Linked DNA regions of Hyphomicrobium denitrificans ATCC 51888. Each later gene encodes a partner of the first gene's protein in a complex. Links are inferred from orthologs where the notes say so. Each region holds a gene or a part of one and is shown on either strand. Other genes may lie near its edges.

Region 1 (8,182 bases):
GTATTTGGTTTTGCCTGCGTCGAGCGCGCGTTTCGCGGCTTCCTTGATGTTGTCAGGCGTGTCGAAATCCGGCTCCCCCGCCGACAACGAGATGATGTCCCGGCCCTGCGCCGCAAGCTGACGAGCTTTGGTCGAAACGGCGATGGTGGCGGACGGCTGGATGCGATTCAAACTGTCGGCAATGAAGCCCATGATGCGCCTGTCATTCGGAGGAGGTGCAGACTGTTCATCTCGCGGCTGCGAAACGAACGGCGCGGACCCTAAGTCCAATGATTCGCGACCGCAAGCCGACGTTTTGACAATACGGCTGCGCCACCGCCGCAGGACCAACGTACGACATCATCTGTTGGGCCAGTGATGCCTGCCGGCAACTCAAACGGCCGGAAATCAACCAGCACCAAATCGGCCAGCCAGCGCCACATTGCGGGCCCATGACCGCCAAGAACCACCGGTCAACTCAGCCTTAACGGCTCGTCATTACGAAATCGGTTTCGTGCGGAGGGATTTGGGACAATGGCTGCCAGCGGGATCAAGCGAAATTCGCAAGCACGCGCCTCCCGGCGCCGACATCGCCTGCGCCGTCCGTTTCGGGATGCGGCCGGAGCGGCCTTGCTTTTTGTCATGCTGACCTCCGTCGGAACGAGCGCGCCGGTCAAGGCTTACCCATTTGCGGTTGCTGCCGGCGGGATCGAGCGCACGATTACGTCGCACACGATGAAAGCTATTGCGGAGGATCGTCCGGCGCCGATCATCGAGATCGCGACGACGAGTTCGCCACGCAATCCGGATGCCGTATTTCGCAGAACCAGCAGTACTACAGCCTGGGTCCTGCTGGGGCTGTCGCTGTCGCTTCTAACTGCGTTGAACCTTAGCATTATCAGGCACTTGCGGCGCGTTTACGTCAAGCCAAAGACGCATCGCGCGGCGTTATCCGCAACGCGCGGCGGACGAGGCTATTGAATTGCCGCATTCGCGTTTGTAGGTTTTGACGCGTTTGTAGGTTTCGATCTGTCGAAAAGCGGCATTATATCCGTCGCGACTCTTGGAGGTGCGGAGCATGACGAGGCAACCTACCCGGCCGTTCTGGCTTGGCCTCACCGTTGGCGCGACCGTGGCCGTCGTCGCCGCGACGTCCTTCTTCGCCAACAGCGAGACGGTTCTGCGAAAAAGCTTCGCGACCGCGCTCACGCAAGCCGCTTCACCCGCCAAGGACGTCGCTTCGATAACACCCATTTCCGGATCGGAAGACTACTGGCTGACCGCCATGCGCCGCGATGACAGCACGCCGATCACCAAGGCAGTTGCGGTCGGCGACCAGATCTCGCTGACGCTCGGCGGCCATAACCGCACGTTCGCTGTGGCGTCGGTGTCCGACTTCTCGCCGCAGATCACGGAAATCGATACGTCCGCCGGACCGGAACGCTTCGTCCTGGTGACCGCCCGCGACGTGAAGAACCCGCATGAGCGACCGATCCGCTTCGTTATGGAAATCGACGGCGCGAACGCGACGATCGTCGGCAGCCGCGGCGGCCGGACGCTGTAGTCGCGAAGCCTGCCGGACTCAGACCAATCGCCGTTCTGCTCACCACGGAACGGCTTTTTTGTCTTCGAAGAACCCGCCTGTCGGCCCGTCCAATGGCAGCGTTGCGAGCCAAACCGGCGTCTCGGCGCCTTTCTCAGGTAAGCGCGAGGCTTCCGGTCCACCCATCCCCGTTCTGACCCAGCCGGGCGAACAAGCATTGACCTTGACGTCGCCGCGACCGGCTTCGGCAGCCGCGATGCGCGTCAACGCGTTCAATGCCGTTTTCGAGATGCGATAGGCCGGAAAGCCGGAACCCATGCCGGCAAGCTGACCCGCGAGCGACGATACATTGACTACCCGTCCATATCCACGCGCGATCATGCCCGGCAGAAGCGTGCGGATGATTGCCGCCGGGGCGAGCACGTTCGTTTCCCACGTCAGGCGGAATGTTTCATCGGTCATGTCGAACAGACTGGCGTCGAAGCCGCCCGGCCCGTCGATCAGAATTGCTGCGTTGTTGACGAGGATGTCGATCGGGGCGTGGCGTTGCTCGATGTCCTTCAACGCGGACGGCAACGCCGCAACATTCGCGACGTCCAAAATCACAGGTTGGACATTGACGCCGATTTTGCCGAACGCGGCTGTGGCCGAGGCGGCGCTGGCGTCGTTGCGAACTCCGGCAAGAACGGTAATCTCAAGCTCAGCAAGCTGGCGCGCGATCGCAAAGCCGATGCCGCGGTTGGCGCCCGTCACAAGAGCGGTCTTGTTCGTTTGAGGGCCAGGCACGAGCGTATCTCCCATTGAGATAGTCCCCGACAAACGTACCTCCTAGACGCGACGGACGGGAAATAAAAAACCCCGCCGATAGCGGCGGGGTTTCCTAATTTCGCTTGCTCAGCAGATCAGGACTTCTTGGCGTCTTTGTTCTGCTTCGCGAGATTCTTTTTGCACTCGGCGCGGAATTTCTTGCGGTCCTTGCCGTGCAGGCCCTTCGCGTCAGCATCCTTCGAACACTGGATCGATTCCGGCGAATGGACGACCGGGGTGCCGGGCTTTTTCGCGTCCTTCGCCAAGGCCACGCCGCTGCCGATTGCCATCATGGCGGCCGCCGCTGCCGCAACCAGTTTCATAGAAGTCATCGTGTGTGCTCCGTTTTATCAGTCGTTCAAACGTCTGTTGGCCAACTTGGTTGCCCCGGCCCCGCTGGACCGATCCGCATCGAGTGCGTCGAACTTCGGAATCGGCGAACGATTGGCTATCACTCCGCCGAGCGGCGACGAACTTACTCTTCCGTAAGGAGCTTTTGCCGGTAACTCAGGCGCGCTCGGTTCTAAGCCGCCGTCGTTAATGCGTGTCCCGGCGTGACACTGTGGCCCCGAAACAGCATTTATGCTTCGGCTTCCCGTCTCTATATTTGCAGCGTGGCATCTTCTCCGAAAACACCCTCCGGCAAATCGTCCCGACCGCGATCCTCGCGCGGCAAGTCGGGTAAGCCGATCCAGCCTCCCGCCGAAACGTCGGCCGGGACGCCGGGCTTTGCCGAAACGAACGCCTATTTCGCGCCGGCCGATTTCTCCGGAAAGACGACGAGCAGCGGACTACCGAGCTTGCCCGCGTTACGCGCATCGGGCCCGCGTCCGCCGATGGGCGGCGAAAGCCTGACCGACAGTCTGACCGCGCTGCTGACGCGGCCGGACGAACGCTCCGAACGCGCGAAGGAAATTCTGTCGCGCCAGCCCTTGATGGCGTCGCATCCGATCGTCTCCGGCGGCATGCCGATGTTCATGCCGCATCGTCCGGAGCGTCCGGAAAAAAGCGAAGGCGGCATCCGGTTCAAAATCGAATCCGACTACGAGCCGCGGGGCGACCAGCCGCAAGCGATCTCCGAACTCGTCGACGGCGTCGCGAAGCACGAGCACAATCAGGTGCTGCTCGGCGTCACCGGTTCGGGCAAGACGTTCACGATGGCGCACGTCATTCAGGCGACGCAGCGTCCGGCGCTGATCCTGGCGCCGAACAAGACGCTGGCGGCGCAGCTCTACGGCGAGTTCAAGAGCTTCTTTCCGGACAACGCCGTCGAGTATTTCGTTTCCTATTACGACTACTACCAGCCGGAAGCCTACGTCCCGCGCACCGACACGTACATCGAGAAGGAAGCGTCGATCAACGAACAGATCGACCGCATGCGTCACGCCGCGACGCGCGCTCTGCTCGAGCGCGACGACGTCATCATCGTCGCGTCGGTCTCGTGCATCTACGGTATCGGATCGGTCGAGACCTATACGGCGATGACGTTCACCGTGCGCGCCGGCGAGCAGATCTCGCGCGACCAATTGCTGGCCGATCTCGTCGCGCTGCATTACCGGCGTAACGATCAGAACTTCGTGCGCGGCTCATTCCGCGCGCGCGGCGATACGGTCGAAGTCTTTCCGGCTCACTTGGAAGATCGCGCGTGGCGCTTCTCGCTGTTCGGCGATGAAGTCGAAAGCATCGTCGAGTTCGATCCGTTGACGGGCGCGAAGACGGACGAGCTGGCGCTGGTCAAGCTCTACGCGAACTCGCACTACGTCACGCCGAAGCCAACGCTTCAGCAGGCGATCAAATCGATCAAGATCGAACTCAAGCAGCGGCTCGACGAGTTGTACGACGCAGGCAAGCTGCTCGAAGCGCAGCGCCTCGAACAGCGCACCACGTTCGACATGGAAATGATGGAGGCGACGGGTTCGTGCGCCGGCATCGAGAACTATTCGCGCTATCTCACCGGGCGCAATCCGGGCGATCCGCCGCCGACGCTGTTTGAATATCTGCCCGACAACGCGCTCGTTTTCGCCGACGAGAGCCACGTCACCGTTCCGCAGATCGGCGGCATGTTCCGCGGCGACTTCCGGCGCAAGGCGACGCTTGCGGAATACGGTTTCCGCTTGCCCTCGTGCATGGACAATCGCCCGCTTCGCTTTGAAGAGTGGGACGCGATGCGCCCGCAGTCGGTGTTCGTCTCGGCAACCCCCGCAAGCTGGGAAATGGAGCAGACCGGCGGCGCATTCGCGGAGCAGGTCATCCGGCCCACAGGGCTTATCGATCCGGTCGTCGAAATTCGATCCGCGAAAACGCAGGTCGACGATCTGCTCGACGAAGTGCGGCAGGTCGCGCGCAAAGGCTACCGCACGCTCGTCACGGTTCTGACGAAGCGCATGGCGGAAGACCTCACCGAATACATGCACGAAAGCGGCGTGCGCGTGCGCTACATGCACTCCGACATCGAAACGCTGGAACGCATCGAAATCATCCGCGATCTGCGGCTCGGCGCCTTCGATGTGCTGATCGGCATCAACCTGCTGCGCGAAGGTCTCGACATTCCGGAATGCGCGCTCGTCGCCATTCTCGATGCCGACAAGGAAGGTTTTCTGCGCTCCGAAACGTCGCTGGTGCAGACCATCGGACGCGCCGCGCGCAACGTCGACGGCAAAGTCATTCTGTATGCGGATCAAATGACCGGCTCGATGGACCGCGCCATCGCGGAGACGAACCGCCGTCGCGAGAAGCAGATGGCATGGAACGAAGCCAACGGCATCACACCGGAGAGCATCAAGCGCAACATTCACGACGTGCTGCAGTCGGTCTACGAGCAGGATCACGTCACCGTCGATGCCGGGCTCGCCGATGGCGACGCCGTGCAATCGCTCGGGCACAATTTGCAGGCCGTCGTCGCCGACATGGAGCGGCGCATGAAAGAAGCAGCAGCCGATCTCGAGTTCGAAACGGCCGCACGCTTGCGTGACGAGATCAAGCGGCTGCGCGAGACGGAGCTTGCGATTTCGGATGATCCGCTGGCCCGGCAAAGCGAAGTCGAAGATCGCGCCGGAAGTTTCAAGGGCGACCGCAAGTATGGCCCGAGCGCGAACGTTCCGCCGTCGCGCAAGAAGGACGGGGAGAAGGAAAACGGCGGCTCCCGCATCAAGACCGAATACGAGCCGGTGCAGCCGACATATGCGCAGTCGACTTCTTTGATTGCGCCCGGCGACTCGCGTTCCGCGAGCCGGCCGCCAGGCGCGGGATCAAGGATCAAGAAGCCGTCGCTCGACGACATGGGGCCGGGAACGGATCGGCCGGTGCCGGCGCGCGCGCCGAGTGTCGATAGCCGCGCCAAGGCCGGTGCGTTCGGCGAGAAGATTGCAGGTCCGCATAAGCCGACGCTCGACGAAATGGGACCGCACGCGTCGCTGCCGGTGAAATCAGGCGAGAAGCCGTCGCGCCTTCAGATGCCGACGCGAACGCGCGAGTTCGACGATCCGTCACAGAAGAAAGGCCGCCGAGGGCGTCCGCGCAAAACGGGACGGCCCGGGCAGTAGCTCATGCGTTTCAGGGCTTGCGCGTAAGGACGCATGCGAGCGTCGTTCGGAACCTCCATGCGCCGTAAATGTTGCTCCTTGAATTGCGGTCAAGGAGTGCGAACATGCCGAAAATCAAGAACGCTAAAATTCTCATTCTCGCGACGGATGGTTTCGAACAATCGGAACTGGACGTTCCGCGCGAAAAGCTCAAGGCGGTCGCGCAACTGGTTCATGTCGCGGCGCCAAAGGAGCGAAAGGAAAAGGGCTCCATTCTCGGCTGGCGAGATCACGATTGGGGAGATCCCGTGCCGGTCGACGTGGAATTGTCCGACGCATCGACGTCGCTTTATGACGCGATCGTGCTTCCCGGCGGACAAATGAATCCTGACACGCTCAGGAAAAACCCAGAAGCGTTGGCGTTGATCAAAGCTTTCCTCGCGGAAGGGAAAGTCGTGGCTGCGATCTGCCATGCGCCGTGGCTGTTGATCGAAGCGAACGCCGTTCGCGGCCGGCGCGCGACGTCGTACGACTCGATCAAGACCGACATGATCAACGCGGGCGCGAATTGGCTCGATGAACCCGTGGTCGCCGATCAGGGCATCGTTACGAGCCGCAACCCGGGCGATCTCGAAGCGTTCGTCGCGAAGATCATCGAAGAAGTCGAAGAGGGCAAGCACGAGCGCGCCGTTCTCGCTGCCTGAGCAGCACCCGTTCAGCCTGTCCGCGTAAACCTTGGCGAGCTGTTGTGAGATTTCGCAACGCTCGCCAAAATCAAAAGCAGTGTGTAGCGGAGCGCGTCGTCCACCGTTGTGACGGTCCGGCCTTCTTCGGACAAGTCAGCGAAAGTCCAGACGAGTTCGCCGTGTTGGGTTGCCCGCCAGCTGCCGAAGTAGTCGCGTCCTTTGAGGACGGTTACGCCTGTACCCGCCAATCCTTCGCGCACGGCAAAGCCGCTTAGACCGACCTCGGGTATATCCCCGAGCTGTCTCAGCAGCTCAGCATCTGGCGCCGCGCGGTTCATCGCTCTGCCGCATTCCCGATCGAAACACATGCGCGTCTGGAAAAAAGCTACTCAGGCACGTGCCAGAAAAATAGGATCGCGCGTTCCGATATATAAGGCCGCGCAAATCGCGCCGGTATGCGTGCTTCTTTATCGATTGAGCGTTAAGGTCTTATTAATATTTTTAGCAAGGGCTGTTGTGCGGCGGAGGTGGCGTCCCGCGCGTTATTGCGTTCCCTTCGGAGGAGACGTTCATGACAACGCTTCTGACGTCACGTCGCATCATGCTCGGCTCACTGATCGCGGGATTCCTCGCGTGCGCGGCGGCTCCCGATGCTGCGATCGCCGACGCAAATTTTGTCTTTGCCCTGACTGCCGGTGTGCCGGCGTTGAAGGGCGGTTGCACGTTATGTTGGCGCACACGGGAGTCGGGCGCCAATTTTGCGCCGCTCGAGCACGCGAACGGAGGCCCGAGCCGCATCATCCTGATGCGTCATGCGGACAAGACCGACGATCCGAATAACGAGGATTTGTCGGAGGCCGGGATGGCGCGCGCCGAGCGTCTCGCAACGTACATCCCGGAGACGCTCGGAAAGCCGGACTACATCATCGCGACGTCGCATTCGAAACACTCGAACCGTCCACGCGAAACGGTTGCTCCGCTTGCGAATGCTCTCGGCCTCAAAGTTCAGCACGATTACGAGAACGACGAGTTCGAGGATCTCGTCGACGAGATTTTCTCAAATCCCGAATACAAGGGGAAGACGCTCGTCATCTGCTGGCATCACGGCAAGCTGCCAGCCATCGCAGCGTTGCTCGGGGCGGCGCAAGGCAGCTACCCCGATCCCTGGCCCGAGGATGCGTACAATCTCATCCTGGATTTCCGATACGATCCGAACTCGGGCAGCGCGCCGACCGTGACGCGCGTCACCGAGCCGTTTTAAGGATGTCGCGCGGCGCGCGGATCAGCACTTCTTCAGGTTTGCGGCCAGTTCAACGAAGACGTCGGAGTTCTGCGGCAGCACTCTGACGGACTGGTCGCAGCCCTGCCCCGCAACGGCCATATGCGCCGCGAAGAACTGTCCGGAAAGTTGCACGTCGAATCCTGTCGGCGTGATCGTGCCGTCGACCGTGCCGCCGATGTCGTTGATCTTGTCCGTCCACGCGCCGGTCAGTTTTTCGCCCTCGACCGTCAGGTCGGTAGCAGCGTGAAGCTTGAAATTCGTCGCGCCGTCCTCGCAGCGCAAGGTCTGACGCATTCCCGGCGTGCCTTTGCGGGCGACATAGGTGACGATGCATTTGAAGTTCGAGGCCGGTCCGGACACCGAC
Region 2 (5,381 bases), 2.3 Mb from region 1 along the record:
GCTGCAGAAGGCTTTCCACGCCCTCGAACACGCGGTGCTTGAGAACGTCGCGATCGTCATCGGAAAAGTTGCGCGTCATCAGCAGGTCGCTATCGGGCGAGAACGTTTCGTAAGTCTGTTCGAGATCGAGGAGCAGCGCGAAATATTGCTGCTGGCGCCAGTAGTCGAGGTAGCGGAAAAAGCGGCGCGCATCGGCGGCCTGGCCCGCGGGCCATAGATACGGCAACGTCAGGCGATCCAGCAGCGCAAATCTTGTTACGGGAATGAAGCGTTCGCGTTTGCGCTTGTCGTCGGCTTCGAGAACGTCATGGGCCGGCTTGGACTCTTGTCCTTCGCTGACCGGCGCGGGTCTGGCGTCGAGGTCTGTCAGATCATGAAGGCGCTGGAACAGCCCCTGCTTTTGGTACAGACGGCCATTCGTCATCTCTGCCGACATCTCAACGCAACTCCCGTCGTATTCCCGTTATCGGACGAATTCACCCCTCGCCCGGCCCCTTACCTCTTAGCGATACGGCAATGCTTGTCGAGAAGTCGCAAATCATCCGCGCGCAAAGATGACCGATCCCGCTTCGAAGCGGCTTTTTTGCAGCGCCATCGACTCCCGCCTGCCTTGATCACGACTAGAGCACAAGCTCCCGATGTAGGAAAACGGTTCATAACTTTCGCAATCGCCACAGTGGCGCCTACGTTACGCTAGGATCATGGCTAAGCGGGACGTATCGAGGGGTGCTTCTTGGGGGCCGTGTATGGGGGCGTTACGAGTACTACTTCTGGTTATCGCGACTGTTGCAGTCGTGTTGCCCGCGGGCGCTGACGACCTCGTCATGCCCTACGCATGTGCCATCGACAGGGGCACGCCGCGTCTCACGGCTGCCGAGCCTACAACCTATGAGATTATCGGTTCTCGCGAAGACATGCCCTTTTCGGCTTGCCGGTCGGCGGCTGCGGGAAGCTGCGAAACGATGATGGTCCATAAATTCACCATCGACTGCGGGGGACAGAAGATCGCCTGGAGTAAGGTCGCTGCCGCAGGACGCGCTGCGGGCGTCGATCTTCCGGCGCGTTTACCGCCGGGCTTCGCTCCGGTCAGCCGGTTCAAGGGACGCTTCGTTCTGCCGGGATTTGGCCGGACGACGCGCCTTCCGAAGGTCGAGACGCAGGCGCTCTCGGCGGACAGCGTGGCGGAGACGAGTTCCATCGCTCACGACGCCGACGAACCGCGCTGGGTGACGGTGATCGATCCGGTGATGCAGGCGTCTGCAAGCGGCGGCGCATTCAAGGTCGCGGGCGTGATCTCGACGCTGCTCATTTCGCTGATGGCGGCATGTCTGTTCATGGCGCGCCGCCGGATGCCGCTCTCCTATGATTTTGCGCGGGCGGCGCAATTTTCAGAGGCATCGCCCGAGCCGCTATGGCGCTCGGCTGGCCGGAAGTTCGCCGGCATGACCAGTGCGTTTCAGCGAAGCTTCGCCGGTGTTTTCGAGCGATCGGCGGCCGATGCGTCGAGGAGCAGCGGAACGGATGGGGTCGCCAGGCTTCTGGATGCCGTTCACGCGCGCGTCGTCGAAACGGAACTTCTCATTGCGTCGCTGCCCGCCGATCTGCTTTTGCGCGATGTTCTGCAGACCGAACTCGATGCTCTGCGGAGCCGTGTCGCCGACGTTTCACGGCGGGCCGATCAAATGGGCGAAAAGCGCGCAAGCTCGGTGTTGCGCGCCATGCTGAAGGATCTCGATCGGATCACACGGATCGTGCAGGGGACGACACGGAAAGACGAAGCCGCGACGTCGCGTGTTGCCGATGTTCCTTCGACGATTTTCGAAGCCTACCGCATCCTTGGGCTCAATCCCGAAGCTCCTCCCGTCGCGGTGAAGAAGGTCGTCGACGCGCTTCGCATGTCGTGGCACCCCGATCATGCGCGGAGCGAGCCTGACCGGCGGCATCGCGAGGAGCGAATCAAGCAGATCAATGCGGCTTGGGATTTGCTGAAAGGCGTGAGGGTCGAGGCGGCCTGAGTTCGCCAGATAGGTCCGCTACGCAGGATCGACATCCGGGATACGAAAACGGCGCCATCAGAGCGGCGCCGTTTGAATGGCCTGGATTTTTGCTTCAACGCAGAACGTTGGCAAAGGCGCGGGACGACGCCTTAAGCCGAGCAGCGATGCGCAACCGGCAGATTTCTAATCTGCTCATCGGTTAGCGGGACTATGTCATGCACAGCCATCGTCGCGACCTCGGGCTTGGCTTGCCCCCGCTTCAATACGCCAAGGCGCAGGGCGAGTTGTTCGCTAAGTCCGCGGATGACGCCGATCTTACCTCTCAACGGAAAGCGGTAAGTGCTCATGGATAGCTCCTCTCAAGGACTCTACCCTCCCAAACAAAGATTCCCCATGTAGGTTGCACGCCCGCGCGCTTCACCTCGTGGATTGTACGCAGACAAACTAACCTTTGACCGCCGCAGGCAGAGTGCGGCGCCAAAACAACGGTCAATTGCTGATGAACCCCCACAGCTCAACGAGCTGTTATACTGTGGCACAAGAATACGGCAAGAAAAAGAAACCTGCGGCGAAAATTAGGTCGGGTTTGAGTATTTTGCTGTTATAATTCAGTTATATAAGGTCAACGAAACTGGCGACGACCCGCTTGGTCGAGCCGTCATCAAAGTTGATGGTCAGCTTGTTGCCGTCGACGAGTGTCACCGTGCCGTCGCCGAATTTCTCGTGGCGAACGCGGCTTCCGTTGCGAAAATTCGGGGCGTTGGCCGTCGAGGCCGCAACCAGTTCGCCTTCGAGCGTGATCGGCGTGCGCGCCCGTTTTTTCGTATCGCGGCCGCTGCTCCAGGACTGCTGAGCCCGTTGCCAGCCCGGTGTCTTATAATTGGAGCCGAAGGGTTCGGAGCCGCTCGCGCGGTCGAAACGGCTCGGACCGAAGGGATTGCCGTAGCCGTAGGTCGCCCGGCCGCCGTAGGGCATCTCGCTTTCGATCACGTCGACGGTTGCCTCGGGAAGCTCGTCGACAAATCGCGACGGTAGTGCGGATTGGTAGAGGCCGTGCGTGCGACGGTTCTGCGCGAACGAGATCTTGGCGCGACGGCGCGCGCGGGTCAGCCCGACGTAGGCCAAGCGGCGCTCTTCCTCGAGGCCGGCTTTACCGCTTTCGTCGAGCGACCGCTGATGCGGGAAAAGTCCCTCCTCCCAACCGGGCAGGAAGACGATACCGAATTCGAGACCCTTGGCTGCGTGCAGCGTCATCAGCGAAACGCGATCGCCGTCGCTGCCCTGATCCGCGTCCATGACCAGAGAGACGTGCTCGAGGAAGCCTTGCAGTGTTTCGAAGTCGTGCATGAAGCGCACGAGTTCCTTGAGGTTTTCCAGGCGCGTTTGAGCTTGCGGGCTTTTGTCGGCCTGCCACATCGCGGTGTAGCCGGACTCGTCGAGGACAAGCTCGGCAAGATCGGTGTGGCGTATGCGATCGAGGTTGCCGCGCCAGCGTTCGAACGCCTGCATCAGGTCGCCGAGCGACTTTCGGGCCTTGTTCGAAAGCTCATCGGTTTCGACGATTTCGCGGGCGGCTTGATAAAGCGGCACGCCTTGGACGCGTGCGAGTTCATGGATGCGCTTGATGCTCGTGTCGCCAAGCCCGCGTTTCGGCACGTTGACGATGCGTTCGAACTTCAAATCGTTGGACGAGTTGGCGATCACGTCGAAGTAGGCGATTGCGTCCTTGATTTCCTGCCGTTCGTAGAATCGCGGGCCGCCGATGACGCGATATGGCAGGCCGAGCGTAATGAAACGGTCTTCGATGGCGCGCATCTGAGATGACGCCCGCACCAGAACCGCGATGTCGTTCAGCTTTTCCTGGGCGCGCTGGAACTGTTCGATGTCTTCGCCGATGGCGCGCGCCTCGGCTTCATCGTCCCAGAAGTTCGCGACGCCGATTTTTGAACCGGCCGAACCGTCAGTGAAAAGCGTTTTGCCGAGACGGCCGGCATTCTTGGCGATCAGGCCCGAGGCGGCGGCGAGGATGTTCGCCGTCGAGCGATAGTTGCGTTCGAGGCGGATGACTTTCGCGCCGGGGAAGTCCTTTTCAAAGCGCAGGATGTTGTCGACCTCGGCGCCGCGCCAGCCGTAGATCGACTGATCGTCGTCGCCGACGCAGCAGACATTCGGGCAGCCTTGCGCCAGGAGCCGCAGCCACAGGTACTGCGCGACGTTGGTGTCCTGATACTCGTCGACGAGGATGTAGCGGAAGCGGCGATGGTAGTCGGCGAGCACGTCCGGATGCTCGCGGAAGAGCCTGATGCATTCGAGCAGCAGATCGCCAAAGTCGCAGGCGTTGAGGTCCTTGAGACGCGCTTGGTAGGCAGCATAGAGGGCGGCGCCCTTGCCTGCTGCGAACGAGAACGATTCTCCGTCCGGGACTTTGTCGGGCGTCAGGCCGCGGTTTTTCCAGCTGTCGATCAGACCGGCCAACTGGCGGGCGGGCCAGCGATCCTTATCGAGACGCGCCGCCTCGATAACCTGCTTCAGCAACCGGACCTGATCGTCGTCATCGAGAATTGTGAAGCCGGATTTCAGGCCGACGAGTTCTGCGTGGCGGCGCAAGATCTTGACGCCAATCGAATGGAATGTGCCGAGCCACGACATGCCTTCGAGCGTGCCGCCGATCAGACCGCCGATGCGGTCGCGCATTTCGCGGGCGGCTTTGTTCGTGAACGTGACGGCCAGGATCTGTGACGGATAAGCTTTTCCGGTCGCCAGGATGTGCGCGATGCGTGTCGTTAGCACGCGTGTTTTTCCCGTGCCCGCACCGGCCAGCACGAGCAACGGACCTTCCGTCGTCTCAACAGCTTCGCGCTGCTCAGGATTGAGGCCGTCGAGATACGTCGGTGCGCCGCGCGCAGCCCGGATCGCGCGCGCCGAAATCGATTGGATTTCCTCGGTGCGATTGTCCGGTCGGGCTGGAGCGTTGGCGGACGCAGGCGCTTGCGGCAGATCGAACGGCGGATCGTCATCAGCCGGAAAGTCCGGGCCGTCGCCGGCGTTCGGCTTGCGAGTCGAAGTCATGCGGACTGACCTAAACCACCGAGGCTGATCCTACAACCGGCGCGTCCCGGTGACGCGCGCTGCGGTCACAGCAAACGGCGAATCGATCACAAATTGCTCAAACGCCTGGAATGAAGCCAAATTTCGAGTTCAGAGTAACGCTGCTCCGTGCCATATAGATGCGCACGGCGTCGTGTATTTCAATCGGATCGCCAGGGGTGCCCAGCATTCGTCCCGCGAGGGCGCCAAGAGACGTTCATGAACAACGGACTTCTATTTTTCGCCGGGCTTCTCGTCCTTGTGCTTTCCGCGCTTTTCGCGGTGCCGTCGTTCGTC

What was found. The genes of interacting proteins can lie anywhere in the genome.
Region 2: the proteins of uvrB (region 1) and HDEN_RS01245 are in contact, whole or in part, in a crystal structure (PDB 7EGT), measured with the Thermus thermophilus proteins. The link is inferred for Hyphomicrobium denitrificans ATCC 51888 from one-to-one orthologs. Residues at the interface, in WP_096411307.1 of Thermus thermophilus: Glu23, Leu25, Arg26, Asp27, Gly28, Glu29, Arg30, Phe31, Arg55, Glu326, Asp327, Phe328, Glu379, Ser382, Gln383, His398, Gly400, Arg401; in WP_096412145.1 of Thermus thermophilus: His654, Arg656, Phe657, Gln666, Asp668, Glu669, Lys680, Arg681, Leu682, Ser683, Lys685, Tyr686, Ala687.

The regions. Positions count from the first base shown.
Region 1 is NC_014313.1:2,532,298-2,540,479, forward strand. The notes cover bases 2,566-6,071. They hold uvrB (excinuclease ABC subunit UvrB), read left to right. Parts: upstream 2,566-2,943; coding sequence 2,944-5,871; downstream 5,872-6,071. Other genes in these bases: HDEN_RS12210 (PsiF family protein), read right to left, coding at 2,566-2,661; HDEN_RS12220 (type 1 glutamine amidotransferase domain-containing protein), read left to right, coding at 5,976-6,071. Also shown: HDEN_RS12190 (pyridoxal phosphate-dependent aminotransferase), read right to left, coding at 1-192; HDEN_RS12195 (hypothetical protein), read left to right, coding at 514-960; HDEN_RS12200 (hypothetical protein), read left to right, coding at 1,058-1,543; HDEN_RS12205 (SDR family NAD(P)-dependent oxidoreductase), read right to left, coding at 1,583-2,323; more of HDEN_RS12210, read right to left, coding at 2,425-2,565; more of HDEN_RS12220, read left to right, coding at 6,072-6,554; HDEN_RS12225 (hypothetical protein), read right to left, coding at 6,566-6,874; HDEN_RS12230 (SixA phosphatase family protein), read left to right, coding at 7,108-7,797; HDEN_RS12235 (hypothetical protein), read right to left, coding at 7,819-8,182. UniProt on the Escherichia coli protein: The UvrABC repair system catalyzes the recognition and processing of DNA lesions. A damage recognition complex composed of 2 UvrA and 2 UvrB subunits scans DNA for abnormalities.
Region 2 is NC_014313.1:262,238-267,618, forward strand. The notes cover bases 2,339-5,381. They hold HDEN_RS01245 (ATP-dependent helicase), read right to left. Parts: upstream 5,067-5,381; coding sequence 2,610-5,066; downstream 2,339-2,609. Other genes in these bases: HDEN_RS01240 (hypothetical protein), read right to left, coding at 2,339-2,344; HDEN_RS01250 (AsmA family protein), read left to right, coding at 5,304-5,381. Also shown: HDEN_RS01230 (TMEM143 family protein), read right to left, coding at 1-436; HDEN_RS01235 (J domain-containing protein), read left to right, coding at 747-2,015; more of HDEN_RS01240, read right to left, coding at 2,147-2,338. UniProt on the Escherichia coli protein: A helicase with DNA-dependent ATPase activity. Unwinds DNA duplexes with 3'-5' polarity. Translocates on single-stranded DNA with 3'-5' polarity. Initiates unwinding more efficiently from a nicked substrate than double-stranded DNA.